DNA from 4 places in the Mesorhizobium sp. WSM4808 genome. Region 2 is predicted to be linked to each of the others. Evidence: riboswitches for the same ligand, from Rfam matches in the RefSeq annotation. Region 2 holds a riboswitch; each other region holds the start of a gene.
The links. A riboswitch is a leader RNA that binds a small molecule or an ion and turns the genes downstream of it on or off. The one in region 2 is predicted to bind cobalamin.
Positions count from the first base shown of each region.

Region 1: it holds a riboswitch for cobalamin, as region 2 does, so the genes downstream of both, AC0L2U_RS33025 (ABC transporter ATP-binding protein) here and AC0L2U_RS01315 (DUF1636 family protein) in region 2, are expected to answer to the same signal.
Region 3: it holds a riboswitch for cobalamin, as region 2 does, so the genes downstream of both, bluB (5,6-dimethylbenzimidazole synthase) here and AC0L2U_RS01315 (DUF1636 family protein) in region 2, are expected to answer to the same signal.
Region 4: it holds a riboswitch for cobalamin, as region 2 does, so the genes downstream of both, AC0L2U_RS25015 (aromatic ring-hydroxylating oxygenase subunit alpha) here and AC0L2U_RS01315 (DUF1636 family protein) in region 2, are expected to answer to the same signal.

Region 1 covers NZ_JBVVQX010000037.1:2,494-9,869, forward strand. The annotation lists gene AC0L2U_RS33000 (TetR/AcrR family transcriptional regulator) at 1-145, opposite strand, end outside; gene AC0L2U_RS33005 (MFS transporter) at 270-1,457, shown strand; gene AC0L2U_RS33010 (D-arabinono-1,4-lactone oxidase) at 1,471-2,748, shown strand; gene AC0L2U_RS33015 (alanine racemase) at 2,748-3,887, shown strand; gene AC0L2U_RS33020 (AraC family transcriptional regulator) at 3,892-4,725, opposite strand; cobalamin riboswitch at 4,981-5,187, shown strand; gene AC0L2U_RS33025 (ABC transporter ATP-binding protein) at 5,350-6,138, shown strand; gene AC0L2U_RS33030 (ABC transporter substrate-binding protein) at 6,188-7,135, shown strand; gene AC0L2U_RS33035 (FecCD family ABC transporter permease) at 7,271-7,376, shown strand, end outside.
Region 2 covers NZ_JBVVQX010000001.1:282,961-290,336, forward strand. The annotation lists partial or broken gene AC0L2U_RS01305 (cobaltochelatase subunit CobN) at 1-275, opposite strand, end outside; gene cobW (cobalamin biosynthesis protein CobW) at 294-1,346, opposite strand; gene AC0L2U_RS01315 (DUF1636 family protein) at 1,349-1,777, opposite strand; cobalamin riboswitch at 1,817-2,020, opposite strand; gene AC0L2U_RS01320 (winged helix-turn-helix domain-containing protein) at 2,050-3,249, opposite strand; gene AC0L2U_RS01325 (NADH-quinone oxidoreductase subunit A) at 3,581-3,946, shown strand; gene AC0L2U_RS01330 (NuoB/complex I 20 kDa subunit family protein) at 3,937-4,518, shown strand; gene AC0L2U_RS01335 (NADH-quinone oxidoreductase subunit C) at 4,522-5,124, shown strand; gene AC0L2U_RS01340 (NADH-quinone oxidoreductase subunit D) at 5,125-6,315, shown strand; gene AC0L2U_RS01345 (NADH-quinone oxidoreductase subunit E) at 6,316-7,376, shown strand, end outside.
Region 3 covers NZ_JBVVQX010000002.1:466,147-473,522, forward strand. The annotation lists gene AC0L2U_RS04945 (pirin family protein) at 1-837, opposite strand, end outside; gene AC0L2U_RS04950 (DUF2277 domain-containing protein) at 877-1,143, opposite strand; gene AC0L2U_RS04955 (exodeoxyribonuclease VII small subunit) at 1,254-1,505, opposite strand; gene AC0L2U_RS04960 (histone deacetylase family protein) at 1,509-2,435, opposite strand; cobalamin riboswitch at 2,555-2,734, shown strand; partial or broken gene bluB (5,6-dimethylbenzimidazole synthase) at 2,846-3,463, shown strand; gene AC0L2U_RS04970 (hypothetical protein) at 3,586-4,569, opposite strand; gene AC0L2U_RS04975 (TetR/AcrR family transcriptional regulator) at 4,857-5,465, opposite strand; gene AC0L2U_RS04980 (MFS transporter) at 5,587-6,810, shown strand; gene ribB (3,4-dihydroxy-2-butanone-4-phosphate synthase) at 6,959-7,376, opposite strand, start outside.
Region 4 covers NZ_JBVVQX010000015.1:89,204-96,579, reverse strand. The annotation lists gene bglA (beta-galactosidase BglA) at 1-712, shown strand, start outside; gene AC0L2U_RS25035 (ABC transporter ATP-binding protein) at 737-1,849, shown strand; gene AC0L2U_RS25030 (DUF680 domain-containing protein) at 1,926-2,162, opposite strand; gene AC0L2U_RS25025 (DUF680 domain-containing protein) at 2,230-2,430, opposite strand; gene AC0L2U_RS25020 (DUF680 domain-containing protein) at 2,517-2,714, opposite strand; cobalamin riboswitch at 3,223-3,424, shown strand; gene AC0L2U_RS25015 (aromatic ring-hydroxylating oxygenase subunit alpha) at 3,540-4,787, shown strand; gene AC0L2U_RS25010 (FAD-binding oxidoreductase) at 4,813-5,913, shown strand; gene AC0L2U_RS25005 (PqqD family protein) at 6,044-6,475, shown strand; gene AC0L2U_RS25000 (serine kinase) at 6,525-7,376, shown strand, end outside.

The DNA of each region.
Region 1 (7,376 bases), on a different contig from region 2:
CGACTTCCTTCATGGTGACGGCGTCGATACCCTTTTCCCCGATCAGCCGCATGGTCGTCGACAGGATCGCGTCGATGCGCTCGCGGCTGCGTTCCTGCTTGGGCCTGCGCCTCGGCTCGGTCGCCATTCTCTTCAATTCCGTCATGCACCGATCTTTCGCACGGCTTCCCAAATTCCGGTTGACAAGAAATATGATCAAGTATCAGTTTCTGAAATACTGACAGGTTGTCAGCTTTTTTGCCGCACGGCAAGGACGTTGGGAGGCGCCTTTGGCTTCGACAGATACCGGCCACGCAGGCAGTGGCGACTGGCTGGTCGGCAATCCGACCGGCTGGCAGCTCGCCTCGGCCTTGTGGATCGGTTCGGTCGGCCTGCTCATCCTCGGCCTGCAGCCGGTGCTGCTTGGAGCTCTCTACACCGAAGGCCATGTCAGCGGCGACGAACTGGCGCTGGTCGCCACAGCCGAGATGATCGCTATTGCCATCGGTTCGGCTGTCGTGGCGATGCTGCTTTCGGCGCACCACATGCGCCGGAAAAGTGCCGTCCTTCTGCTGCTGCTGGCGCTGGCCAATGTGTGGACGGCCTATGCCGCGAGCGCCAGCACGCTGACTGCGGCCCGCGCCCTGGCCGGGCTCGCCGAGGGCGGTCTGGTCGCCATCGCCACCGAACTGATCGCCCGCTCGCGGCGCGCCGAGCGCATCGGCGGCTATTTCGTCACCATGCAGACGCTGGCGCAATGCGCGCTCGCCTTGTTGCTGGCGCTCTATGTCATCCCGGCCGCAGGGTCGGCGGGCGGCTTCATCGTTCTTGCCGTCGTCTGCGTCGTGTCGCTGGTGGTCGCCTTCACTGTTCCCGGTGACTATGCCGACCTACCCAAGGAGGAGAACCTGGCCAATGTGCTGACGCTTCCCTCGACGACCGCGCTGCTGTCCGTCTTCTGCTATTTCATGTTCTTCGGCGCGGTCTGGGCCTTTCTGGAACCGCTTGGCGCACAGTATGGCATCGATGGCCGCACCGTCGGCCTGATCGTCTCGGCCAGCCTCGCCGTGCAGGTCCTGGGTGCTATGACGGCCACCGTGTTCGAGGCGCGCATCGATTATCGCCTTGCCATCGCGGCGATCGGCGTCGTCGCGCTTGTCAGCTCCCTGGTTCTTGCCAGTAGCCCTGGCCTGACAACGTTCTGGGTCGCTGCCTTGGCCATGGGCTTTATCCTGCTGTTCATCGTGCCCTACCAGATACGTCTGGCGATCACCGCCGACGAGACGCGGACCGCCGTGCTGCTGGTGCCGGCAGCCCAGCTTTTCGGCCTGGCGATCGGGCCGATCGCAGCGTCGCTGCTCATCGATGGCAAGGATTTCCGGCCAGTTCCGGAATTCGCCGCCGCCAGCGCGGTGGCCAGCGTGGCGCTGCTCGGTCTCTTCGTCCTTGTGTCGCGTCACCGTCGTGCGGTTGCCTGAGCGGGGAGGTGGCATGTCGAACATTTGGAGCAACTGGTCGGGCTTTGTAAGCGCCGAGCCCAAGCTGATCGCCAGCCCCGGCGATGCCGGTGAACTCGGTGATCTCGTCCGGACCGCGCCTGGCCCGGTGCGCGTCGCCGGTGCCGGTCATTCCTTCACGCCGCTGGTGAAATCGCAAGGCACGATCCTGTCCCTGGAGAGGCTGGAAGGGCTGGTCTCGCACGACGCCGAAACACATCGGGCGCGGGTGCGGGCAGGGACCCGGCTCGGCCCGCTGATGCGCATCCTGCAAGGCATTGGCCAGGGCCTGCCCAATATGGGCGACATCGACCGCCAGGCGATCGGCGGCGCGCTGGGTACCGCCACGCATGGCTCGGGACCGACGCTCGGCGCCTATCACACGCAGTTGGAGACGGTGCAGATCGTCGACGGGCTTGGCAAGGTCCGCGACTTCAAGCGGGCAGGGGATCAGGACATGATCCACGCCATGGGCGTCGCGCTCGGCGCTTTTGGCGTGCTCACCGAAGTGACGCTGAACAACATCGCGACCTACCGGTTGCGCCGCCGCAAATATGTGCTGCCGATTACTGAGATGCTGCGCGATTTCGAGGCGATGATGGCCGCGCATCGCTCGGCCGAATTCTACTACATTCCGTTCTCCGGCTATGCGCAGTTCATCGCCAGCGATTTCAGCGACGCCGCACCCACCGCACGGCCGCCGGAAGAGGACGAGGCGGGTTTGAGGACGCTGCGTCGGCTGCGCACCTCACTTGCCTGGCTGCCATCGCTGCGTGGCCGCCTGATCCGTTCGGCGGCCGCCAGATTTCCCGCCGAGGACTACGTGCAGGACTGGCTCAACGTCTATGCCAGCGACCGGCAGACCAAGTTCAACGAGATGGAATATCATTTGCCGTTCGAGGAGGGGCCGAAGGCGCTGGCCGAGATCATCGAGCTGACTGAGAAGCGTTTTCCCGAGGTCTATTTCCCGATGGAGGTGCGCTCGGTCGCGCCGGACCAGTTCTGGCTTTCGCCATTCTACAACAGGCTGACCTGCTCCATCGCCATCCACCATGATGCAGCGAACGATCCGTTGCCGTTCATGCGGGCGGCAGAGCCGATCTTCCGCAGATATGGCGGCAGGCCGCATTGGGGCAAGATGCACAGCCTGAAAGCGGCGGATCTGAAAAAGCTCTATCCGCGCTGGGACGACGCCATGGCGGTGCGCCGCGACGTCGATCCGCAAAACCGCTTCGTCTCGCCCTATATGGCCGGCTTGTTCGGCATCGAATGATGACCACCTATTTTTCCACCCTCTCGGATGCGCTGAAGGAAGCCGGCATCTTCCAGCCCTGCCTGCTGCTCGATCGCGACCGGCTGGACAGCAACATTGCCCTGGCGAAGGGGAGAGTGGATCCCGGCCTGGCCGTGCGGCTGGTCGACAAATCGCTCGCCTGCATGCCGCTGCTTGCGTATATTGCCAAGGCGCTTGGCAGTGAGCGCTTCATGACCTTCCACCCGCCGATCAGCGAGGCGGTGCTGAAGGCGTTCCCGGATGCCGATCTGCTCTACGGCAAGCCGATGCCGATCGGCGCGGCAAGGGCGGCGCTGGTGAAAGCCGATACCGACTGGTCGCGCGTCTGCTGGCTGATCGACAGCGAGGAGAGACTGGCGGAATATGGCGCCCTCGCTGGCGAACTCGGCATCGGCCTGCGCATCGCTTTCGAGATCGATGTCGGGCTGCATCGCGGCGGTTTTGCTGATCCCGCAGCCTTGTCGAAGGCGTTGAGCGCGTTGCCGGCCCGGCTGCATTGCGAAGGCGTCATGGCCTACGAGGCGCATGCGCCGCTCATCCCCGGCCTTTTCGGCGGACCGGCAAAGGCATTGACCAAGGCGTCGGCGCAGGCTGCGGCATTCGTCGCCTGTCTCGGCGCCGACCAGCGCCGCATCCTGAACATCGGCGGCAGCAAGACCGCGCTGCTTCATCATGGCGGCGCGGCCAATGAGGTCTCGATGGGCTCGGCCTTTGTGCTGCCCAGCGACTTCGATACGCCAGGCCTCGACGGCTTCCAGCCGGCGGCCTTCATCGCCACGCCGATCCTGAAAATGGTCGAGCCGATGCTGCCCGGCCCGCCGGCCGTCACCCGCCTGCTGCAGGCGCTCGGCCGGTTCCCGCGCAAGGGTTGCTACCTCTATGGCGGCAAGTGGATGGCCGAGCCGGTCTTCCCAGAAGGCATGAAGGCGAACGGGCTGCTCGGCCTGTCCTCCAACCAGCAATTCATGGGCTTGCCCGCCGACGCGACCGCAAAGCCCGGCGACTACGCGTTTCTAAGGCCGACGCAGAGCGAAGCCGTGCTGCAGCAGTTCGGGTCGATCGCGGTGTTTTCCGGCGGCCGGATCGCCGATCGCTGGCCGGCGCTGCCGATGGCCTGACCGACTACGCCTTCACCGGTATCCATATCTCCAGCCCGCCCTTGCCGCTGCGCGGGTCGAATTCAGGGCCGTAGCGTTCGAATTCCGGCGCGTCCGCGATCTCATGCCCGGAGGCCGGCAGCCATTTGTTCCAGATCGTGTTGACCGTCCGGCGGATGGTCGAGATGTGTTCGCGGTGGGCAAAGACCGCATATTTCTGCGCCGGCACCCGCACCCGGTAGAAGTCCCTGGGCAGGTCGGAGAAGTCAGACACTTCGACGCCGGCGATGTAGTCGAAATTGCCGGCATCGTCGCCGTTGACGCAGACGCCATAGGCGACGTCGCCGGTCTCGCCCGGAATGTTGCCGATATAGGGGCCGAAGCGCTGCCACTGCATCGGGATGGCGGCGCTGGTTTCGCAGCTGTAGCGTTCGCCGAGGCCGGCGATCAGGAACGGCCGGCTGGTCTCGAAACGCGGCGGTTCGAGATTGGTGAGGAGGGACTGGTCCATCAGGATCGGCTCCACGAGGTCGAGCTTGTCGAGTGTGCCCTGCGCGCGCACCAGTTCCGGCGTGGTGCCGAACTGATCGCGGAAGGCACGGGTGAACGCCTCATGCGAGTTGTAGCCGGCGTCGAGCGCGACGGCGAGGATGTCGGGCGCCCCGCCCGCCAGCTTGCGCGCCGCCTCGGTCAGCCGGCGTGAGCGCATGTAGCCCATCACCGACCGGCCGGTGGCGGCGCCGAAGGCGCGCGTCACATGAAAACGCGACACGCCGCTGCTTTGCGCGACATCATCAAGCGAGATCGCCTCCGGCAGATGGCTTTCGACGAACCACAGCGCTTTCTCGGTCGGGTCCATTTTCTCCTCGCATTGGCCAGATCATCCTGCCGTTTCCTGGCACGGCCAGTTTGATCGAAATTGCGCATCCCGTGCAATCTGCGCCGATGCCGGTCGCCATCCGGCCAACCGCCCCATGAGCTTTCGCTTGACAGCGACCGGCGTCATCTCTTAGGTATGTTATATTATTACATAAAGAGAGCATGCGATGCCTGTTTCCCTTAGCTGGCCCACCACTCCGTCCGAGAAATCCATTGCGAAGCGATCGGCGCAAATCTACGCTGAAGCGGTGATGGTCCCCGAGTCGAAAGGCGAGGGGTGAAAAGGGAACGCGGTGAGGCCTGCTCAGGTCGAGACCGTGGCTGCCCCCGCAACTGTAAGCGGCGAGCAAAATCCGTGAATGCCACTGGCCGGCAAGGCTGGGAAGGCTGGATGGCGCAACGACCCGTGAGCCAGGAGACCTGCCATCACTGAGTTGACCGGACGGGGTGTGCCGGGAGGAAACACGAATCCCGGTCTTGTCGGCCGGTTCGCCAGCTTCCTTCCGTCGCCAGTTTTGGAAAGTGACGGAAAGTTGGACGGCTCCATCCATCGCATCGTCGTATATACGCTTTGCCGTCCCGGCAAGCCGGCGGGCAGCAGCCGATGACCGTAGCGCTTCTCGAAGCCCGTGACCTCTGCGTCACGGCGAATGGGCGGGATCTGGTTCAGGCGGTCAGCTTCTCGGTGGCCGCCGGCGATCGCCTTGCCATCATCGGTCCCAACGGCGCCGGCAAGACGACGCTGCTGCGCATGCTGTCGGGCATGCTGCGTCCGAGCTCCGGCGAGGTGAAGCTCGGCGGGCGCCGCCTGGACAGGATTTCAGCCGCCGAACGGGCGCTGCACATTGCCGTGGTCGGCCAGACCGACCAGCCCGATCCGCGGCTGGCGGTGATCGACTATGTCGAGCTTGGCCGGGTTCCGCACGCCGGGCTGCGGCGCAGGAGCGAGGAGCGCGAGATCGTCGTCGATGCACTGCGCCGGACCGGCCTGCTGCCGCTATTTGGCCGCACCATCGGCTCGCTGTCGGGCGGCGAGCGCCAGCGCGCCCAACTTGCGCGCGCCATCGCCCAGCAGCCAAAAATCCTGTTCCTCGACGAGCCGACCAACCATCTCGACCCGCGTGCCCGCGGCGAACTGCTCGACCTCGTGGCAGGCTTCGAGATGACGGTGATCGCGGTGCTGCACGATCTGGCGCTGGTGGCACCGTTCGCCACCAGGGTGGCGGTGATGAACCATGCCCGTCTGCAAGCGCTCGCCGCACCGCGCGAAGCGCTGACCCAAAAGCTGATCCGCGAGATTTTCGGCATCGATGTGCTGCGTCTGCGCCATCCGACCGAAGACCGCGAACTGACGGTGTTCGATGTGCCGAACCGTGCCGCGCCGCCGACGTGATTGAAGCCATTTCGTAGTCGACCCAATCCCATCCACAAGGAGCAAACCCGTGAAACGCTTGGCCTTTTCGCTTGTCTTCTCGCTGCTGGCCTCGACAGCCCTGGCCTTCCCGGTCACGGTCGACAGCTGCGGCAAGCCGCTGACCTTCGATGCGCCGCCGAAGCGCGCCGTCATCCAGGATCTCAACATGGCCGAGATGGCTTTCGCGCTGAAACTGCAGCCGTCGATCGTCGGCCTGACCGGCATCACCGGATGGTACAAGGTGGGTCCCGAATTCAAGGCCGAGCAGGGTTCGATCCCGGAACTGGCGCCGAAATATCCGACGCTCGAAAACCTCGTCGCGGTCGAGCCGGATTTCTTCTTCGCCGGCTGGTATTATGGCATGAAGCCGGGCGGCGAGGTGACACCCGATACGCTTGCCCCGCACGGCATCAAGACGCTGGTGCTGACGGAAAGCTGCGTCCATCTCGACAAGAGCCGTCCAGCCGCCTCGATGGACCTGCTCTATGGCGACGTCGAAAAGCTGGGCAAGATCTTCGGCAAGGAGGCCGAGGCGGAGAAGCTTGTTGCCGGCTGGAAGACGCGGCTCGCCGACATCACCGCCAAGGTCGGCAACGGCAAGGCAACGCGAGTGTTTCTCTATGATTCCGGCGAGGACAAGCCCTTCACCGCAGGCAAGTTCGCCATCCCCAGCGCCATGATATCAGCCGCCGGCGGCGACAACATCATGGCCGACATGGACACCAGCTGGGGCAACACGGACTGGGAAACGGTGGCGTCGCGCAATCCGCAATTCCTCATCCTGCTCGATTACCAGGATGGCGGCGGCTACAAGAAGCTGCTCGATTTTCTGAAGGTCCATCCGGCCATGAAAGAGACGGACGCGGTCAAGAACGAGCGCTTCGTCGCCCTGCGCTATGCCGAACTGACACCCGGACCCGCCAATATCGAAGCGATCGACAAAATCGCCAAGGCCATGCATCCGGAAGCGTTTTGATGCCTGTCGCCCAAAAGTGCGCAGCGGTTTTGGGGCAACGACATGCATGAGCAAAAGATCCTGGAAGTGCGTCGCACGCGTCCTGACAGACACGACGCATTTCCAGGTTTGCGCCATCCGGCATTCGCACTGGCCATGCTGGTGGGAGCGGCGGCGATCGCTGCTCTCGCATTGCTGTCGATCGCCTATGGCTCGACGCTGATCCCGCTGACCGACGTTGTTGCAGCACTTGGCCGCGCAA
Region 2 (7,376 bases):
CAGTCGTAGCCGCCGAGGATGCGCACCAGGATGATCTTGGCGTGGCGGGCGACGCTGTCGACCCAGAGGTCGACGGACATCGGATGGCGCAGGTCACGCAGTGCGGCCAGCCGCATCGAGGGCAGGCGGCCGGCATCGGCCTTCCAGGCTGCCGCCAGTCCGGCGAGGTCGCTGTCGGTGAAGGACAGCGCCACGATATCCGCCGGCGTCTGCCGCAGATCGACCGGCTCGGCGAGGTCGTCGAGCGAGGCGGATGTCGTGGTGAGGATGTGCATCGCGACCCGTGTCCGAAATCAGCCGGCGAGTATACGCTCGATCGCCGGGCGGTTCAGCCCTTTCAGGCCGATGACGACGAGACGCGAGCGGCGGTCGTCCTGCGCGGTCCAGGCGCGGTCATAGTAATGATTGACGCGCGGCCCGACGGCCTGCAGCAAGAGCCGCATCGGCTTGCCGCCGACTTCGACGAAGCCTTTTACGCGCAGCACGTTCTCTTCTTCGGCGACGGTGGCGACGCGCTTTGCCAGCTCGTCCGGATTGGCGATCGAGGCAATGTCGACGATGAAGGTGTCGAAGTCGTCATGCTCGTGGTCGAACGCGCCGTCATGATGGGACTTGCGGTTCTGGATGTCGTCCTCGACGGCCAGACCGAGCCCGAGCAGCACCGAGGGATCGACCTTGCCATGCGACGTCGGCACGATCTTCACGGCGCGGGCGGAGTGTTCGCCAATGACAGCATTGGCGCGGGCGGTGCCGGCGGCGTCCATCAGGTCGCTCTTCGACAGGATGATCAGGTCGGCGCAGGCGATCTGGTCCTCGAACAGTTCTTCCACCGGGTCGTCGTGGTCGAGCGTCTCGTCCCCGGCGCGCTGCGCCTGCAGGGCATCCATGTCGTTAGCGACGCGGCCTTCGGCCAAGGCCGGGCCGTCGACCACGGCAATGACGCCGTCGACTGTGACGCGGCTCTTCACGCTCGGCCATTGAAAGGCCTGGACCAGCGGCTTGGGCAGCGCCAGGCCCGAAGTCTCGATCAGGATGTGGTCGACCCTCGGCGTCAGCGACAGGATCTTGTCAAGCGCCGGGACGAAGTCGTCGGCAACGGTGCAGCAGATGCAGCCATTGGCCAGTTCGACGATGTTTTCCTCCGGACAGGTGTCGATGCCGCAGCCCTTCAGGATCTCGCCGTCAATGCCGATGTCGCCGAATTCGTTGACGATGATGGCAATGCGCTTGCCGCCGGCGTTTTCCAGGAGATAGCGGACCAGCGTCGTCTTGCCGGCGCCGAGGAAGCCGGTGACGACGGTGCAGGGAACGCGGGAGAGGTTCGCAGACGAATCTGGGGCAGTCATGGTCAGTCCTTCAGCAGGTCGAGGGGAGGGATGCGGGCAACGAGGCCGCGCTTCAGGCTATCGGGACGGCCACGCCACGGGATCAGGCCGTCCGTCGAGGTGGCGAAGAGCTTGGCTCCGGTGACGAGGTCGGCGCCGCTGGTCTCGGTCAGGTCGCCAAAGACATAGCTCCAGCAGCCGTCGCGCAGGATGGCGGCGCTGAGGCGCCGCTTGCAATTGCCAAGGCATTCGACGCTGCGGATGCGGATGTCGTCGCCAGATGCGGCGCGGCGCGTATCCTCCGCCAGCAATTCGCCGGCGCGGGGATGGGCGTCGGAGCCGGTCTCATTGCGGCAGGAGGCGCAGACAATGATGGTGACGCCGGCCAAGGCATCATCATGGCCGGACGAAATATCCGCTGTGCCAGCCGAAAAACTGCTGTCGTGGTCCAAAGATCGGGCTCCTTGCCCGGAAACCCGCCGGGCGATCGGATTCTAAAGTCGCAGACGGCAGGTCTCCTGGCTCGCGGGTCATCGCCTTGGGTAGCCGCCTTCCCGGGAACTCCCAGTGGCTTTCGGCCTTGGCTCTTCGCTTACAGTTGCGGGGACAGCCGCGGATTTGGGATTTTGCCCCGCACCGCATTCCCTCTTAGCTCTTGCCGTTGCGGGCAAGAGACCATCTGAACCGGATTTAGGCTTTTGCGAGCGGCGGTGTCAACGCGAGCTTACGACATGGCGATGTCGGCCAGCGCCGGACCCAAATCGCCGGCCGGGGTCACTTCCATGCGCTCAAGGCCAAGCCAGCCCTGCATCTGCTTCAATTCCTCGAACAGTTCTGCAGCGGTTTCAGGTGGCGCCTTGGGCTCGGCGTAGGCCGCATGGACCCGCAGCACGCTGGCCGGACGATCTGCCTTGAGGTCGACGCGTGCCACGATCCTGTCGCCGAGCAGGAACGGCAGGACATAGTAGCCGTATTGCCGCTTGTCGGCCGGCGTGTAGATCTCGATGCGGTAGTGGAAGTCGAACAGCCGCTCTGTGCGCGAGCGTTCGAAGACGACAGGATCGAACGGCGCCAGCAGGGCGCGGGCCTCGACTTTGCGCGGCAGGCGGGCATCCCGGTGAAGATAGGCCGGCTTGTCCCAGCCTTCGACGCGCATCGGCAGCAATTCGCCGGTTTCAACCAGTTCCTCCAACCGGCCTTTCATATCGGCCGGCGACAGGCGGAAATAATCGCGCAAATCGCCTGAAGTCGCCACGCCGTGGGCGCGGGCGGAAATGCGCAGCAATTCGCGGTGCGCGTCCTCAGGCGTGGGCACTGGGAGGTCGAGGACCGCCTGCGGCAGCACGCGCTCGGGCAGATCATAGAAGCGCTCGAACCCGCGACGGTGCGCCGTGGTGATGCGTCCGGCCCAGAACAGCCATTCGAAGGCATGCTTGGCGTGGCTCCAGCCCCACCAGCCGCCCGAGCCTTTCTGGCCTTCGAGCGCGGAAGCGGCAATCGGGCCGCGCTCGGCGACCTGGCGGTAAATCTCTTCGATATAGGCGGCGTGCTCGCGGCCCCATTTGGCGAGGCCCAGATACATTTCGTCGCCGCGCTCGGCGCGCTGCATGCGCCAGCGCATCAGCGGGTACGTCTCCACCGGCAGGAAGGAAGCCTCGTGCGCCCAGTATTCGAAAACCGTGCGCTTACGCGTCACGGCCGCGTTGTCGAGCAGCGAGAACGGGTAGGGACCAAGGCGCGAATAGAGCGGCATATAATGAGCGCGCACCACCGCGCTGACGGAATCGATCTGCAGCAGGCCGGTGCGGGAGAGGGTGCGGGCAAAATGCCGGCGGTCGGGCGTGCCGGTCGGGCGGGGATCGAGAAACCCCTGGGCGGCAAGCGCGATGCGACGGGCCGTGGGGAGCGAGATCTTTTCCTTCATGCAGGCATCACTTTGAAGTGTTTTGACCGAGGGTCGAATGGCTGATTCCAACCCATGCTAGCAGGGTTTTGGCGGCATCCATGTCAGGAGAGAAAAGTGGAGTAAAAAGCGAAGGAAATCAAACAGGAGCGGATCGGACCAGTTTGCCGCGATATGCCATCCAGGTCGGTGTTTTGAACAAGGTTTGACTTGCTTCGCTGGAAGTGCTGCGCTAACCCTCGCCGCGTTGCAGCATAGGCCCTTAAAACGGTTCAGCGGTTAAACTGTCACGCTTCCGCATTAGGGTCCGGTGCTGTAATCAAACTGGATTGGCGCCAACGGAAAGCCGAGCATGAACGCACTCTTGAGCTCATACCTGCCCATCGTCCTGTTCATAGGCGTGGCGCTGGTTGTCGGCCTGGCGCTGCTGGCCGCGCCCTTCCTGGTGGCCTACCGCAATCCCGATCCCGAAAAGCTTTCCGCCTATGAGTGCGGTTTCAACTCGTTCGACGACGCCCGCATGAAGTTCGACATCCGTTTCTACCTGGTGTCGATCCTGTTCATCATCTTCGACCTGGAAGTGGCCTTCCTGTTTCCGTGGGCGGTGTCGTTTTCGAAGATCGGCATGCTCGGTTTCTGGTCGATGATGGTGTTTTTGGCGGTGCTGACCATCGGCTTTGCCTATGAATGGAAAAAAGGAGCGCTGGAATGGGATTGAACGACAGTTCAGGCACCCTCGTCGCGCCGAAGCCCAAGGGTATTATCGATCCCAACACCGGCAGGCCGGTGGGGGAGGACGATCCCTTCTTCCTCGAGATCAACAACGAGTTGGCCGACAAGGGCTTTTTGGTCACTTCGACCGAGGCGCTCATCACCTGGGCGCGCAGCGGGTCGCTGATGTTCATGACGTTCGGCCTCGCTTGCTGCGCGGTCGAGATGATCCACACCTCGATGCCGCGCTATGATTCGGAGCGGTTCGGCGTCGCGCCGCGCGCGTCCCCGCGCCAGTCCGACATCATGATCGTCGCCGGCACGCTGACCAACAAGATGGCGCCGGCGCTGCGCAAGGTCTACGACCAGATGCCGGAACCGCGCTACGTCATCTCGATGGGCTCCTGCGCCAATGGCGGCGGCTACTACCACTACTCCTATTCGGTGGTGCGCGGCTGCGACCGCATCGTGCCCGTCGATATCTATGTGCCCGGCTGCCCGCCGAGCGCCGAAGCGCTGCTCTACGGCATTCTTCTCCTGCAGAAGAAGATCCGCCGCACCGGCACGATCGAACGGTAAATCATGACCGCATCCCTGAGCGAACTGTCGAACTATCTCGGCGAGAAGCTGATCGGCCGCGTGAACGAGGCTGATATCGCCTATGGCGAACTCACCATCCATGTCGAGCCGCGCGATCTGGTCGAGGTGATGACGTTCCTGCGCGACGATGCGCGCTGCCAGTTCATCTCGATCATCGACGTCTGTGGCGCCGACTATCCGTCGCGGGCCAAGCGCTTCGACGTCGTCTACCATCTGTTGTCGCCGAAGCAGAATGTGCGCATCCGCGTCAAGGTGCAGGCCGACGAAGAGACGATGGTGCCGTCGATCACCGGCGTCTTTCCCGGCGCCGACTGGTTCGAGCGCGAGACCTACGATCTCTATGGCGTGCTGTTCTCGGGCCATCCCGATCTGCGCCGCCTGTTGACCGACTATGGTTTCGAAGGCCACCCGCTGCGCAAGGATTTCCCGCTGACCGGCTTCGTCGAGGTGCGTTACGACGACGAGGCCAAGCGCGTTATCTATGAGCCGGTCGAGCTCAAGCAGGAATTCCGCAATTTCGATTTTTTGTCCCCGTGGGAAGGTACGGATTACGTGCTGCCGGGTGACGAGAAGGCAAAGCAGTAAATGGCTGAAACCTCGGTCCGCAACTTCAACATCAATTTCGGCCCGCAACACCCTGCGGCGCACGGCGTTTTGCGCCTTGTGCTGGAGCTGGACGGCGAAGTCGTCGATCGCGTCGATCCGCATATCGGGCTCTTGCATCGCGGCACCGAAAAGCTGATCGAGGCCAAAACCTACCTGCAGGCGATTCCCTATCTCGACCGGCTCGACTATTGCGCGCCGATGAACCAGGAGCACGCCTTCGCGCTCGCCGCCGAGCGCCTGCTCGGCATCGAAGTGCCGAAGCGCGGCCAGCTGATCCGCGTTCTCTACTGCGAAATCGGCCGCATCATGTCGCACATCCTCAATGTGACGACGCAGGCGATGGACGTCGGCGCGCTGACGCCGCCGCTATGGGGCTTCGTCGAGCGCGAAAAGCTGATGGTGTTCTATGAGCGCGCCTCCGGTTCGCGTATGCATGCCGCCTATTTCCGTCCCGGCGGCGTCCACCAGGACCTGCCGCAGAAACTGGTCGAGGACATCGGCAAGTGGATCGACCCGTTCCTGAAGTCGATCGACGACCTCGATCAGCTGCTGACCGGCAACCGCATCTTCAAGCAGCGCAATGTCGACATCGGCATCGTCTCGCTGGCCGATGCCTGGGCCTGGGGTTTTTCGGGCGTGATGGTGCGCGGTTCGGGTGCTCCCTGGGACCTGCGCAAGTCGCAACCCTATGAATGCTATTCGGAAATGGATTTCGACATTCCGATCGGCAAGAACGGCGACTGCTTCGACCGGTACCTCGTGCGCATGGAAGAAATGCGCCAGTCTGCGAAGATCATGCGCCAGTGCGTCGATCTCCTGCTCGGCAAGGAAAGCACCGGGCCGGTGTCGAACCTCGACGGCAAGGTGGTGCCGCCCAAGCGCCAGGCGATGAAGCGCTCGATGGAAGCGCTGATCCATCACTTCAAGCTCTACACCGAGGGTTATCGCGTGCCGGCCGGCGAGGTTTACGCCGCGGTCGAGGCGCCGAAGGGCGAATTCGGCGTCTATCTGGTTTCCGACGGCTCCAACAAGCCCTACCGCTGCAAGCTGCGCGCGCCGGGTTTCGCGCATCTGCAGGCGATGGATTTCCTCTGCCGCGGCCACATGCTGGCCGACGTCACCGCCGTTCTCGGCTCCCTCGACATCGTGTTTGGTGAGGTCGATCGCTAAATGTCAGTCCGCCGTCTCGCAGAAGCCAGCGTCCAGCCAGCATCCTTCGCCTTCAACCGGGCGAACGCGGCTGCGGCGAAGCAATGGATCAAGAAGTACCCGAAGGGCCGTGAGCAGTCGGCCATCATTCCCTTGCTGATGATAGCGCAGGAGCAGGAAGGCTGGGTGACGAAGGCGGCCATCGAGACGATTTCCGACATGCTCGGCATGCCGCGTATCCGCGGGCTCGAAGTCGCGACCTTTTACACGCAGTACCAGTTGAATCCGGTCGGCACGCGTGCGCATATCCAGGTCTGCGGCACCACGCCCTGCATGCTGCGCGGTTCGGAAGCGCTGATGGATGTGTGCCGCTCCAAAATCCATCACGACCAGTTCCACGCCAACGACAAGGGCACCTTGTCCTGGGAAGAGGTCGAATGCCTTGGCGCCTGCGTCAACGCGCCGATGGTCATGATCTTCAAGGACACGTTCGAGGATCTGACGCCGGAACGCCTGGCTGAAATCATCGATCTCTATGACGCCGGCAAGGGTGCTTCGGTGGAACCGGGGCCGCAGAACGGCCGCACCGGCTCCGAGCCGGCCTCCGGCCTCACCACGCTGAAGAGCGAAAAGGCGATCCTCAAGTCGACCCGCGAAAGGGAGGCCAGGGAGGCCGCCAAGGCCGCCAGGGCGGCGCCCGACGCGATCATCGCGGCGCCTGTGCCGGGGCCGGCCGCGGCCCCTGTCGCACCGTCCAACACCAGCAAGCCGAAGACCGACGCCCCTGAAACCAGCCCGGCATTGAAGACGCCTTCAAAAACCAAGGTCGCGCCGGCGGTTGAAAAGGCGGCGAGCGTTGCCGCGCCGCTGCATTCGGCCGCCAACGCCAACAAGGCGGACTCCAAGGTCGAGCAGGTTTCCAAGCAGCGCAGCGGCCCGATAATCAAGGCCGAGCCGGCATCCGCCTTCAAGGCGCCGGAGGTCAAGGTACCGGCCGCCAAGACGGCCAAACCGTCGCTCGGGGACAAAAACCGTCCAGCCGGCATCGATAAACCGGCACAGGTCGACGACCTGAAGCTGAT
Region 3 (7,376 bases), on a different contig from region 2:
TTCGATGCGTTCCTTCGACGATGAGACGAAATTCCACCAGATGTAACGCTTCGAACCGAGCGAGGCGCCGCCAAACAGCATGAAATGTGCACCGGTCTGCGACGATACGACGATCTCGTCACCGGGACGGAACACCAGCAGCCGTTCCGCCGGAAAGACGTCACCTGATATCGAGACCTCGCCTTCCAGCGTGTAGATAGCTCGTTCTTCCGCATCGGCCGGGATGTTCACGCTGGCGCCGGGCGCCAGGCGCAGGTCGGCGTAGAGCGTCTCCGAGTCAGCCCTGACCGGCGACCGCAACCCCTGGAAATCGCCGATGATGAGGCGCCCGTTGACGCCTTCGGCATCGATCTCGGGAAGCCTGAGCGCTCCTGTGTTCTCGAAAACCGGTGCCACCTCTTCCTTGTCGTCCGGCAGCGCCAGCCATGTCTGCAGGCCGGATACCGACATCGGCGCGCCACGCAGTTCCTCCGGCGTACGCTCCGAATGGACGATGCCGCGGCCGGCGGTCATCAAATTCACGTCGCCGGGCTGAATGACCATTTCGGTGCCGAGTGAATCGCGGTGCCGGATCTTGCCGTCGAACAGATAGGTGACCGTCGACAGGCCGATATGCGGATGCGGACGGACGTCCAGCGCCTGGCCGGCGCGCAGGATCGCGGGACCCATGCGGTCGAAGAAGATGAACGGCCCGACCAGCCGCCTTTTTGCCGTCGGCAGAGCACGGCGCACCTGAAAACCGCCGATGTCCTTGGCGTTCGGGATGACCATCAATTCGATCTGGTCGCTGGCTAAGGCATCGCCCACCTCAGGGTCTTTCCCGGGGAAGAAGCTCATGGACTCTCCTTGTCGGTGGTCGAAGGCCGCCTGGCCGCATCAGGCAAAGCGGATCGCCGCCTTTGCCCGCAGCTTGGCCGCCACCTCTTCGCGATTACGCGGATGCTGATGGGTTTCCAGGGAATCGAGCAGTTCGCGCGCCGAGGCCGCGATGGCTTCGACGGCATGGTCGAAGGCGTGCTGGTTCTGCTTCGAGGGTCGCGTCGTTCCGCTCAGCTTGCGGACGAACTGAAGGGCCGCGTCGCGCACCTCGTCATTGGTTGCCGGCGGATCAAAATTGAACAGGGTCTTGATGTTTCTGCACATCGCTTCCGTATCTCCTCTTGTCCTTGAGCTGTTTCAATCGGGACGAGTTATATCCTCGATCATGATCATGTCCAAAAACCGGTGAGGCGAGCCTATGTTCGGACCGGGCCTCAATCCGCGTCGAGCGGCTCCGTTCCGACCGGCTTGCCGTCGCGCGACAGCCTGATCTTCTCGACCTTGTCCTCGGCGGCCTTCAGCAGCCGGTCGCAATGCGCCTTCAGCGCCTCGCCACGTTCATAGATCCTGATCGACTGGTCGAGCGGCACGTCGCCACGCTCCAGATCATCGACGATCTTCTCCAGCGCATCGAGTGCCTGCTCGAAGCTCATCGCCTTGACGTCTTCGTTGGTCTCATCGGCCATCATTCATCCTTTCATCAGTCGCCCGACATGGGCGGCGACCGAAAATGCCAATCCCTGCAGATCGTAGCCGCCCTCGAGCAGGCTGACGAGCCGGTTGCCGCTGTGGCGTGCCGCGCGCTGCATCAGCTGGCCGGTCGCCCAGTCGAAATCATCCTCGGTCAGATTGATCTCGGCCAGCGGATCGCGGTGGTGCGCGTCGAACCCCGCCGAAATGATAATCAGGTCGGGCGCGAAATTGTCGAGCGCGGGCAGGACGCGCGACAGGAAGGCATCGCGAAACACCTCGCTGCCAGTCTGCGGCGCCAGCGGCGCGTTGACGATGTTGCCGGCGCCCGTTTCGTTCTTCGCTCCGGTGCCGGGATAAAGCGGCATCTGGTGTGTCGAGCAATAGAGCACCGACGGATCGTCCCAGAAAATGTCCTGCGTGCCATTGCCGTGATGCACGTCCCAGTCGACGATGGCAACGCGCTCGACACCGTGTTTCTTCTGCGCATAGCGCGCCGCGATCGCCGCCGTGTTGAACAGGCAGAAGCCCATGGCGGTGCTCTTTTCGGCATGATGGCCGGGCGGCCGGGCGGCGACGAAGACGTTGTCGGCGCGGCCCGAAAAGACGTCATCGACGGCGGCGTTGGCGGCGCCGATCGCGGTGATCGCCGCTTGCCAGCTCTTCGGACTGGCAGTGGTGTCGGCATCGATGCGGGCAATCCCCTCGTCGGGAATGGCGGCGCGCACGCGGGCGACGAAATCGGCGGGATGCGCGTAGAGGATGGTGGCCTCGTCGCCTTCCGGCGCCTGGATACGATCGAGCCCGGCAAAGGCTTCCTCATCGAGCACGCGCTCGATGGCACGCAAGCGGTCGGGCCGCTCGGGATGTCCGGGCGGCGTGAGATGCTCGAGGAAGATCGGATGGGTGTAGAGACGGGTGGTCATGCTCCCTATCTAGTGCCCCGGCGCCGCTATGGCCATGCATTGCTGCTTGATCGCTGGGGAAAATCGACTGCGTCCATTCGCGTCGCCGCAGGCATTGGCCTCGCCGGCGCTTCGGCGTAAGGTCCCTGGTACTGCCTGGTGCCCGCCGGAAGCGGGAGAATCGGGAACACGGTTGAATTCCGTGGCGTGCCCAACGCTGTGAGGGGGACCGCGCCGGTAAATGCCACTGTCGATGACGGGAAGGCACCGGACGCGGGTTGATCCCAAGCCAGAAGACCGGCCTGGCAGGCATTGTCATCCGCATGGTCAGGCGGACGACATCAGAGCGACGTGCGTCTACTTGGACGCACAAACTACGCTCTGACAGTTTTGAATCTGCAATCGCAAGGGGACAAGCGATGCCGGAACACATGACCGCTGCCATTGACGATGGATTTGACCAGGATGCGCGCGATGCGGTCTATCGCGCCATGTTCACGCGGCGCGACGTGCGCAGCCATTTCCTGCCCACCGCGATCGATGACGACGTGCTGGCGCGGCTGCTGCTTGCTGCCCATCACGCGCCATCGGTCGGCTTCATGCAGCCATGGAATTTCATCGTCATTCGTGACATCGAGCGACGGGCGGAGGTGCGCGACCTGTTCCTGGCCGCGCGCGAACAGGAGCTGCCGGCGATCGAGGCGGAAAAACAGGCGCTGTACCGCAAGCTCAAGCTGGAAGGCATCTGCGAAAGCGCGCTCAACATCTGCATCACCTGCGATAGGCAGCGCTCGAAGGGTTCGCCGCTGGGACGCTGGCACAATCCGGAGATGGATCTCTACAGCACCGTCTGCGCGGTGCAGAATTTCTGGCTGGCCGCGCGTGCCGAGGGCGTCGGTGTAGGCTGGGTCAGCATCATCGAAGCGCAGGCGCTAAAGCGGCTGTTGGCCATTCCGGACCACGTAACGCCGATCGCCTATCTCTGCGTCGGCCGTGTTTCCGAGTTCGCTCCCAAACCGGACCTTGAAACGCATGGCTGGGGACGGCGGCTGCCGCTGCCGGAGTTGATCATGAGCGAGACCTTTTCCGGGCAAGGCGAGACACAGCTCAAATCCGCCGTGGCGCGCCTCAACACCGTTTCTGCCTCACCAGACATCACCCGCCCGGCCGATCAGGGTGTGGCGCCGGCCGTAGCCCAGCGCGAACCGCCGAAGGAGGCGAGCGCCTTGTCCTTGAGCTCCCTGAACTTCGACGACGCCTCGGCCAGCCGGGCGTCCCAGGCCGGATCCGGCACCTGGCCCGCGATGGTCTTGAAATAGACCTGCATCAGGCAGGCGATGGCGAAGGGTTCAATGAACGCCGCCTTGAATGCCCAGGCGAAGACGATGGCGAGCACAAAAGCCCAGCCGGCGAGCTGGCCAGGCATCAGGAACAGAATCGCGCCGGCAGGCGCCAGCATCATCAGAAAGATGATGAACGACACGCCCCACATGATGACCGCCAGCCAGACGGCGTTCTTGACCATGACCTTGCCGTTCTGGGCATAGAGCACGACGCCCTGGCGCGCCGTCTCGAAGGGCGAGGCTGAATTGATGCGGATGTTGTAGCCGAGGATGATCTCGTCGACATAGGTCAGCGACAGGCGGATCACCGTGTTGATGAAGGAGACCAAGCCGCTCAGGCCCGGTATCGGCAGGAAGGCGGCGATGCCGCCGAGCAGTCCGGTGATGGCGCGGATGGCGCCCTTGACGAGTTGGTCGACGACGAAAAGGATGTTGGCCTCGGCGAAACGCTGGGTCACGATATCCCTGGCATAGGCGATCTGGTCCTGACCGCCGGGAATGTCGCGGCCGTCGATCAGATGAACCATGACGGCGATGTGGCCGGCCTTGACGACATAGAGGATGTATTCGCGGATCCAGTAGACCGCGATCGAGACGATGCCAAACCCGACCACGCCGCCCCACAGGGCAAAGGACATGGGCCCGTCGGGATCGGTGGAGATATGGCCGACGCCATAGCCGACCGAGGCACCGGTGCCGGTCGCCATGATGTAGGCCAGCGTGATGCCGAAATAGACGATCATGCGAAAGACGATGAACGGCCAGGTCCGCATCATGATGGACACCGACCGGCCGATCTCAAAATCCCACATGTGCCCCGAATCTCCGCCTCAGAGATGGTGGAAGAGGATGGACTCAACCCGGCGATTGTCAATTGCCGGCCCCTGACGAAGGGCGACGAATTCGGGCTGACGGTTTTCTTTCGTAGCCTTTCGCCGGCGCGTTGGCTGACGGAGCATCAAACGAAAAACCCGCCTGTGCGGCGGGTCACTGGCGCGAATCGGCACCATGGACGAATATGTACCTTAGCTGAGGGCACGAAGTCAAGAAAAAATTCCTATCGGGAACAGATGCCGGCACGAAAGCTCCGGTGGGAACTTCAATTCGACTCCGGATCCGGCTTCCTGAGCAGGCCTTCGAGCAGTTGCTTGAACGCCGTCACCACCTTCTTCGACGTCGCTTCGGGGTCGTTCGAATTGGCGATCCGTTGCGCCGCCTGGCTGCTCGCTCCGATGATCAGTCGCGAGGCGGTCTCGGGGTCGAGGCTGGAGACAACGACCTCCTCCTCCTGCAGCGCGGTCAGATGGTCGGTCATTGAAGCGATGCACGCACTGGCATTCGGCCATTGCGCTGGATCCCCCAGCACGGCCGGGCCATCGCGGAACATGATGCGCTGGATTTCCGGCTCCAGCGCCATCTCGATATAGGTCGAGCACTCGTCCACGAAATGTTGCCAGCGGGTCGGTGCTCTCGACGCGACCTCATTGATGCGCGCCGCCATCTCGCCGTCAATCTGGGCTATGACCGCCTGCAGCAGCCCCTTCTTGTCGCCGAAATGATGATAGAGCGCGCCGCGCGTCAGCCCGGCCGAAGCGGTGAAATCATCCATCGAGGCTTCTGCATAGCCTGTTGTGCCGAAGGCATGACGGGCCGCCGCGATAAGCTTTGCGCGCGTCTCGGCGATCATCTCCTTGCGGGGTCTGTGCATGGCTTCTGGCCCTATTCACATACGCAACGTATGCCAATTGACATACGCGGCGTATGCTCTATTTAATAATCATACGCTCCGTATGTAATTGCCCAATCGTCCTTTGTCGAGGAACCAACCGATGCAAAATCCCTACGCGGAAATCTTTCGTGCCCCCGGCGCCAAGGGCTTTGCGGCCGCCGGCTTCATGGCGCGCCTGCCGATCGCCATGGCGCCCATCGGCATCGTGGCGATGCTGTCGCAGACGCGTGGCGAATACTGGCTGGCCGGAGCCGTCTCGGCGACATACGCGCTGGCCAACGCCTTCGTCGCGCCGCAGGTATCGAGACTGGTGGACCGCCTGGGCCAGACACGGATCGTGGTGCCCACCACCATCATCGCGGTGCTGGCTTTCGCCGTCCTCATAGCGGCGGCCAACCAGGACTGGCCGGTTTGGACGCTGTTCGTATCGGCACTGCTGGCCGCCGCCATGCCAAGCATACCTGCGATGGTGCGCGCGCGCTGGACGGAGATTTTCCGGGGGCGGCCGCAGATGAACACCGCATTCGCCTTCGAGTCGGTGGCCGATGAACTGGTCTATATCGCCGGGGCATCGCTATCGGTCGGCCTGAGTGCCGCCCTATTCCCGGAAGCCGGCGTTCTGGTGAGCACATTATTTCTCGCATTCGGATCAGCGGCCTTCATCCTGCAACGCTCGACCGAGCCCCAGGTGCGGCCGGTCGACCATAACTCAAGCGGCTCGGCGATCCGCCTGCGGCCGGTTCAGATCATCACCCTCGCCCTGATCTTCATCGGCGCAACCTTCGCGACGACGGAAGTGACCACCGTGGCGATCACCAAGGAGCTTGGCCAACCCGGCGCCGCCAGCCTTGTCATCGGCGTTTATGCGCTGGGATCGTTCGTGCTCGGCATCATCGTCGGCGCGCTCAGCCTGAAGGCGCCGCTGCAACGCCAGCTCGCCATCGCAGTCGCCCTCGTCGCGCTCGGCACGCTGTTGCCGCTCGCCGCCGACACCGTGCCGCTGCTGGCGCTGACCGTGTTCATCAGCGGTGTGGCGATCTCGCCGACCTTCATCACCGCGTTCGGCCTGATCGAGCGGCATGTGCCGGAAGCGATGCTGACCGAAGGCATCACCTGGGTCATGACCGGCATCGGCATCGGCATGGCGCTGGGCTCGTTCGCCGCCGGCGCGATGGTGGATGCGTTCGGCGCCCAGAGCGGGTTCTGGGTGTCGGTGGCTTCAGGCACGATCGCACTGGCCACGGTGCTGCTTGGCCAACGCAGCCTTGCCACCCGCGAATGCGACCTGGATGGGTGCGAGGCTGCCGCCGTTCCGGCCGAGTGACCGCCAGGATATGTTGAGATTCAGGTCAGGCCGAGTCGAAAATGATGGATTTCGAGAACCGGAGCGCAGCGGACTTTCCGGTCCGTGAGCACCGGAAGCGCAGAAAGCCGTCATTTGCAGGCCGGCCTAACCTGAATATCGATATATCCTAGAGGATCTCGGTCTTGGCGATATGGATGCCAAAACCTTCGAGGCCGACATAGTGGCGTTCGCGCGAGGCGATCAGGTTGATCGAGGAGATGCCGAGATCCTTGAGGATCTGCGCGCCGAGCCCGATCTCGCGCCACTCGTTTTCGCGGCGGCGGGCCTCGTCGTGATCCTCGCGGTCGCCGCTTGCCGGTCGTTTGCGCTCCTGATGCGCAACGCCGACGGAGCCTTCTCTGAGATAGACGATGACGCCGCGCCTGCGCTCGCCCATTGCCTTCATGATGGCGTCGAGCCGGTGGCTGGTGCCGAACACATCGGTCACCACATCCTCCGAATGCAGGCGCACCGGGACCTCCTCGCCGTCACGAATGTCGCCGAAGACGATGGCGACGTGGTGCATGGAGTCCCACGGCAGCGTG
Region 4 (7,376 bases), on a different contig from region 2:
CAGCGCGGGCAAGGTCCGCTCGGTGCTGGAATCCTTCGGCAAAGTCGCCAGCGACGGCTGGTCGTGCTGGGCCTTCTCCAACCACGACGTGATGCGCCCGGCCTCGCGCTGGGCCGCCAATGAGGCCGATCCGACCGCCTACCTCAAGGTCATCTCGGCGCTGCTGATGTCGTTGCGCGGTTCGGTCTGCATCTATCAGGGCGAGGAGCTTGGGCTCGGTGAGGCAGAGCTGCGGTTCGAGGATCTGCAGGATCCCTACGGCATCCGCTTCTGGCCGGAATTCAAGGGCCGCGACGGCTGCCGCACGCCAATGGTGTGGGATGGCGATGCCAAGAATGGCGGCTTCTCCCAGGCAAAGCCCTGGCTGCCGGTGCCGGCCAAGCATCTGGCGCAAGCGGTCAATGTCCAGCAGGACGACGAGGCTTCGCTGCTCGAGCACTACCGGCGCTTTCTCACCTTCCGGCGTGCCCATCCGGCGCTGGCCAAGGGCGACATCACCTTTATCGAAAGTGAGGGAGATACCGTCGCCTTCACGCGCCGCGCAGGCAACGAGCAGATCGTCTGCGTCTTCAATCTGGGAGCCGGGCCGGCCAAGGTTGACCTTGGCGGCCGATCGCTGCAACCTCTGCCCGGGCACGGATTTTCGGGGCAGGCGAACAGCGGTTCCATCGAGCTTGGCGGCTACGGCGCCTGGTTCGGGCGTCTCGACTGAATTTCCAATCACTGGAGGAAACCAATGGCCGATGTCACGCTAAGACAAGTGAAGAAGTCCTACGGCAATCTGAACATTCTCCACGGCATCGATCTCGATATCAAGTCGGGCGAGTTCATCGTCTTCGTCGGCCCGTCGGGCTGCGGCAAGTCGACATTGCTGAGGTCGATCGCCGGGCTCGAGGAAATCACCTCCGGCGAGCTCAGAATAGCCGGCGAAGTGGTGAACGACGTGCCGCCGTCGAAACGGGGCATCGCCATGGTGTTCCAGTCCTATGCGCTCTACCCGCACATGACCGTCTACGACAACATGGCGTTCTCGATGAAGATCGGCAAAGAGAACAAGGCCGAGATCGACCGCCGCGTGCGTCAGGCCGCCGAGATCCTGCAGCTGACCAAATATCTCGACCGCCTGCCCAAGGCGATGTCGGGCGGCCAGCGCCAGCGCGTCGCCATCGGCCGGGCCATCGTGCGCAATCCGAAGGTGTTCCTGTTCGACGAGCCGCTTTCGAACCTTGATGCGGCGCTGCGAGTCGCCACCCGCATCGAAATCGCCAAGCTCAAGGAATCGATGCCCAACACGACCATGATCTACGTCACCCACGACCAGGTCGAGGCGATGACGCTCGCCGACCGCATCGTGGTGCTCAAGGACGGCCATATCGAGCAGGTCGGCACGCCGATGGACCTCTACAAGAAGCCCGGCAATCTGTTCGTTGCGCAATTCATCGGCTCGCCGGCCATGAATATCCTGCCCGCAACCATCGACAAATCAGGCAATCCGACCGTCGTCAGCCATGTCGGCGGACGCAAGGCAACCGTGCCGATCGCGACGCCGGCTTCGGCGAAGGGCGCTGCGGTTAGTTTCGGCGTGCGGCCGGAGGACCTGATCATCGCCAGCGGCGCGGACTATCTGTTCGAGGGGACGGTCGACTATGTCGAGCAGCTCGGCGAGGTTCAGCTGGTCTATGTCGACATCGGTCGCGCCGACCTCCCGCTGGTGACCAAGCTGCCCGGCAATGTTGAGGTCAAGCGCGGTTCGACATTGCGGCTGAGCGCCAATGGCGAGGACCTGCATCTCTTCGACGCTGACGGACGGTCGTTTGCCCTTCATGAGGCTGAAGCGAAGGCGGCCTGAGGCAGAACCGCGTCTTGGACAAAAAAGAGCAGCGGGCCAGGCCCGCCGCTCTTTTTTTGAAGATCAGCTTCGACTGTTAACGGCCGAAGAGATTCCGGTCGCTGCCCTGAGGAGCGGACTTCTCTACGTCGCCCGACGAATTGAGCAGCTTCTCGACGAGGCCACCGCTGTTGCGGACCGAGTTCGTATGCGCGCTGTCAACCGAAGTAACCGCAGGCTGGTTGGCGCCGTTGGAGCCAAAGTTGTCGCTGCCGGCGAAGGCACTGCCGGTGATGGCCAGAACGGCGGCGGCAGCAATAAGGATCTTGTTCATTTTAGTCTCCTGAATTCTGGATTTCGCCAGACGGCAGACACAGCTGCCGTCGCTTGCGAAATTGGTTTTAGCGACCGAAGAGGTTACGGTCGCTGCCCTGAGCGGGTGTCTGGGCAGCCGGTTCCGAGGTCTTGGTGGAAGCCGTGTACGACTGGTCCACAGCGGCGGCAGGCTGGTTGGCGCCGTTCGAACCGTAGTTGTCGCTGCCCGCGAAAGCGCTGCCGGAGATGGCCAGAACGGCGGCGGCAGCAATGAGGATCTTGTTCATCTTAAATACTCCTGAATGTCTGAATTTCGAATGTCTGAATTTCGCCAGGGCAGCGGGCGAGCCCGCCGTCGACTGGGAATCGGCTGTTAGTTGTTGCCGAAGAGGTTGTGGTCAGCACCCTGGGCCGGCGCCTGAGCAGCCGGTTCCGACTTCTTGGTCGAAGCGGTGTACGAGCTGTCGACAGCAGTGGCTGCCGCGGCGTTCGAACCGTAGTGGTCGCTACCAGCGAAGGCGCTGCCGGAAATGGCCAGAAGGGCTGCGGCAGTGAGAATGATCTTTTTCATTTTTGTACTCCAGTATCGTCTTTTTCCGTCCGTCTAGCGGCGTGTCTTGGAAATGAAATCGCGTCGTTCGGACAGCCCCGATGTGGGAGGGCAACCCCGCCTTTTCCAATCACGAAGTTGTTCCGTGTGGACCATGAATCCACACCTTGAAATTGTGCCAGGGGAATCTAGAGAGGCATTTTTCCTCTCTATATCAGCATGTTAAGTTTAATCATCCGATGGATCACTGACTGTTTCAAAGGCCCGGCGTTCACACCGTCCTGCACGCACCGTCAACAGAAACGAACCGTTCGGTTCGATTTTAGGTCAAGCTAATAGTCACTTTTCGAAACCGTTAACCTTTTTTGACCCCCGCCAAGGGTCGGATTCGGGAAGATCGCAGCCGGCAAATGGCCGCCCGGGAGGCGGGATTTCGGCCCCAGACGATCTGCGGTGACGTTTCGCATGCCGTGTCGCGCCGCATGGATACGATGTCGTTTTCATGCCGACGGCGCGCCCCCGATCGTGGTTAGATCATACCATCTCAGGTGCCGCTTCGTGACGACGAGACGGAGAATTGGGAAGCCGGTCAGAATCCGGCGCTGCCCCCGCAACGGTGGTGGAGTTCAAGTCGCAACGGGAGACCACTGGGCAACTGCCTGGGAAGGTGTCGCGATGGTCCGCAAGGACAACTCCAGAGCCCGGAAACCAGCCCGAGATTTTTAGACTCGACTGATCGCGGTGGGCGGTCAAGAGGTGGATAGCGCATGTCCGGCACCTAGCCGGCCTGCGTTTCAATCCTTCCTCCATCACCACCAGTTCAGTCCTTAGAAACGAGGACAGGACATGGATATCCGCAACGACATGCTGAGGCTCCTGAAGGGGCGCCGGCAAGGCTTTTCACTGGAGCAGCCCTTCTACACCGATCCAGACTACTTCAAGCTCGACATGGAGCTGATCTGGTATCGCGACTGGCTGTTCATCGGCCATGATTGCGAACTGCCGAAGCCGGGCAGCTACATCACCGTGCAGATCGGCGACTATCCGGTCGTCCTTGTCCGCGATCAGCAAGGCAAGATCAACGCCTTCCACAATTCCTGCCGCCATCGCGGCAGCCGCGTGTGCAACACGGAGAAGGGTACGGCGGCAAAGCTCGTCTGCCCCTATCATCAGTGGACCTATGAGTTGGACGGCCGCCTGCTGTTTGCCCGCCAGATGGCCGACGGTTTCGACAAGAGTGATTTCGGCCTGAAGCCGGTCGCCTGCGAGAGCGTCGGCGGCTACATCTTCATCTGCCTGGCCAAGGAGCCGGCGGATTTCACGCCGATGCGGGCGATGATCGAACCCTATCTTTTGCCGCACCGCTTGCGTGAGGCAAAGATCGCCTTTGAGAGCACGATCATCGAGAAGGGCAACTGGAAGCTGGTCTGGGAAAACAACCGCGAGTGCTACCACTGCGTCGCCAATCACCCTGAGCTGTGCAAGACCTTCCCCGAGGCGCCGACCGTGACCGGCGTCAACGGCGCCGACAGCGACCCCGAGATGGTCGCGCACTGGGCCAAATGCGAGGCCGCTGGCTTGCCGAGCAAATTCCGCATCGATCCGGCAGGGCAGTACCGCGCCACCCGCGCGCCGCTGCTGCGCGATGCCGTCAGCTACACCATGACGGGAAAACGGGCGGTGAAGAAGAACCTGTCCGACAGCGTTTCAACCGACCGCATCGGCTCCTTGCTGCTTTATCATTATCCGACAACCTGGAACCATATCCTCGGCGACCACGCCGTCACCTTCCGCGTGCTGCCGATCAGTGCCACGGAAACCGCGGTGACGACGAAATGGCTCGTCCACAAGGATGCGGTCGAAGGCATCGACTACGACCTCGCTGAGCTCACCCATGTCTGGACCGAGACCAACGACCAGGACCGCCGCATTGTCGAGGAAAACGCCTTCGGCATCCTGTCGCCGGCCTACGAACCAGGCCCCTATTCGGAGCTGCATGAGGGCGGCGTGATCCAGTTCGTCGAGTGGTACGCGTCGTTCATCGGGCCGCGCCTTGCCGAAGGCGGCCGGCCGGCCCTGCGCAGCGTCGCCTAGCTCAGGGGACAAGAGGATGAATGCGATGACGGACCTTGGCCTCTATCGCCATCTCGACCAGATGACGCCCTGGAACGACCGGCTGCAGGTGCTGGAAGTGATCGGCGTCAGCGACGAAGCGCCGGACGTGAAGACCTTCACCTTCCGCTCCGACAACCAGACCTGGTTCCGCTACAAGCCGGGCCAGTTCGTGACGCTGGAACTGCCGACATCGGAGGGGCCGCTGATGCGCACCTACACGCTGTCGTCCTCGCCGTCGCGGCCGTTCTCGATCGCGGTGACGGTCAAGGCGCAGGCAGGCAGCACCGGCACGCGCTGGATGTTCGACCATCTGACGCCGGGCTCGCACGTCAAGGCCTATGGGCCGACCGGTGATTTTTCGCTGCACAGCCACCCGGCGGCCAAATATCTGTTCATTTCGGCGGGCTCCGGCGTGACGCCGATGATGTCGATGCTGCGTTGGTTGAACGACTGTGCGCCATGGACAGATGTCGGCTTCGTCAACTGTGCGCGCCGCCCGGAAGAGATCATTTTCCGCAAGGAACTCGAGCTGCTCGGCAGCCGCATGCCCGGCCTGTCGCTCGGCTTCATGATCGAGGAGCGGTCGAGCCGCGAGGGCTGGTTCGGCCATATGGGCCGCATCGACGCGATCCGGCTGCCATTGCTGGCGCCCGATTTCCGCGAGCGCGAGATTTTCTGCTGCGGCCCCGATCCCTTCATGCGCGCCGTGCGCGGCATGCTGGACGCCGCCGGCTTCGACATGGCGAAATACCATCAGGAAAGCTTTGCTGCGCCTGCCGTGGAGGAGATCCCGGCGCCGTTCTCGCCGCCGGCGGAGGACGGCGCTGCTGCTGCCGTCGAGGCCGTGACACCGATCCGGTTTTCGCTTTCCGATGTCGATGCCGAATGCGTCGCCGGCCAGACCGTGCTGCAGACGGCACGCGCCTCTGGGGTGCGGATTCCCGCCGCCTGCGAGTTCGGCCTGTGCGGCACCTGCAAGGTGAGGAAGGTCGCGGGCGATGTCGAGATGAGTCACAATGGCGGCATCCTCGATCACGAAATCGAGGACGGCTTTATCCTCGCCTGTTGCTCGAAGCCGCTTTCTGCGCTTGAAATCGAAGCGTGACCGGCTGCGCTCGCCCCCAAGCCTGCGCCATCTTGCCAAAAACCCTGCAAATGGTTAGACGCCTGCAACGGTGGGGTTGACCGTAAGGCCCGAAGATCATCTCCGCGGCCTGCTCGGCGGGGGAGCAAACATGCGACAATCCGGCATCTATGCCATTGCCAGCAAGGATATCGTCTTTGAATCCTTCGACGGCGAAGCCGTCGTTCTTGACCTGACCACGGGCAAATATTTCGGCTTCTCTGATTCAGGCAGCAGACTTTGGGATGCACTGTCGTCCGGCGTGCCTGCCTCCGAACTGGTCGGCGCCACGACCGGCATTGGCGCCCTCGATGCCGCCGCGATTGACGGCTTTGTTTCACAATTGCTCGAATTCGGTTTGCTGGCGGCCGTAACCGATGGCGTGGCAAGACCGGCTCCAAGCGAATTGCTGGCTCAGCTCGCCGCTGCCAGAGAGCCCCTCAAGGTCGACATCCATGACGATCTCGCCGATCTCATTGTCGTCGACCCCATCCACGAGGTCGAGGAGCCCCTCGGCTGGCCCGTGGTGAAGCAGGCCAACTGAAGCGCCCATCAGGTTCTCGTTGCCGGACAGCTCCGGAACAGGCAAACCCATGCCGAACGTCACTCTCGAAAACTTGGTTGACTACGCACGTCATGTCCTGGCGCAAGCAGAGAGCAGCGCCGAGCATTATCCACTGACCCGCAAGGCGAGCTTGCCGCATCTGGATTTGACCGCGAATGTCAGCGCCGGCGCATTGGCGGATGCCGTCGCTCATGGCTTTGTCCCTGCTCCGGGCAACCGAACGCCTGCCGATATCTGCCGCGTCTTCGTCGCACATCCCGGCATAGACGGCATCGCGGCACCGGTCAGTTGGGGCCAGGGGCCCTTCACGCAGCATGGCTTCGCCACCCGGCTGGCGGAGGCCGGATTGCGCGGCAACCATTTTCACGACCTGGATTTCTGGCAGTTCTATGATCCGCAACGTCGCGTTGGGGTGCAGTTGATGGCTTCGGCCGATGCCTTTCCACCGTGGGAGCCGGGAGCGCCGCTGCGCCCCTTCCTCCATTGGGAATATGCGGCGCGCGGCATGCGCCTTGCCCATGCCGGCACGCTCGGGGCCAATGGCAAGGGCGTGCTGTTGGCCGGCGCGGGCGGGGCCGGGAAATCCGGAACCGTCGCCGCCGGCCTCCTCAACGGACTGGACAGCGTCGGCGACGACTATGTGCTGGTCGACCTCTCCAACGGGGTGACTGCCCGCCCACTGTTTTCAACACTCAAACAGGATCCCCAGGGGTTCGTTCGGCTTGGGCTGAAGCATCGGCTGAAAGCGCATGGTCCGCTCAACTGGCAAGGCAAGCATGCTTTTCACATTGATGACATCGCGCCTCGGCCGGTGCCCGAAACTCTGGACATCAACGCGCTGCTGGTGCCACATATCGGCGGAGGCGAGGCAAGTTCGATC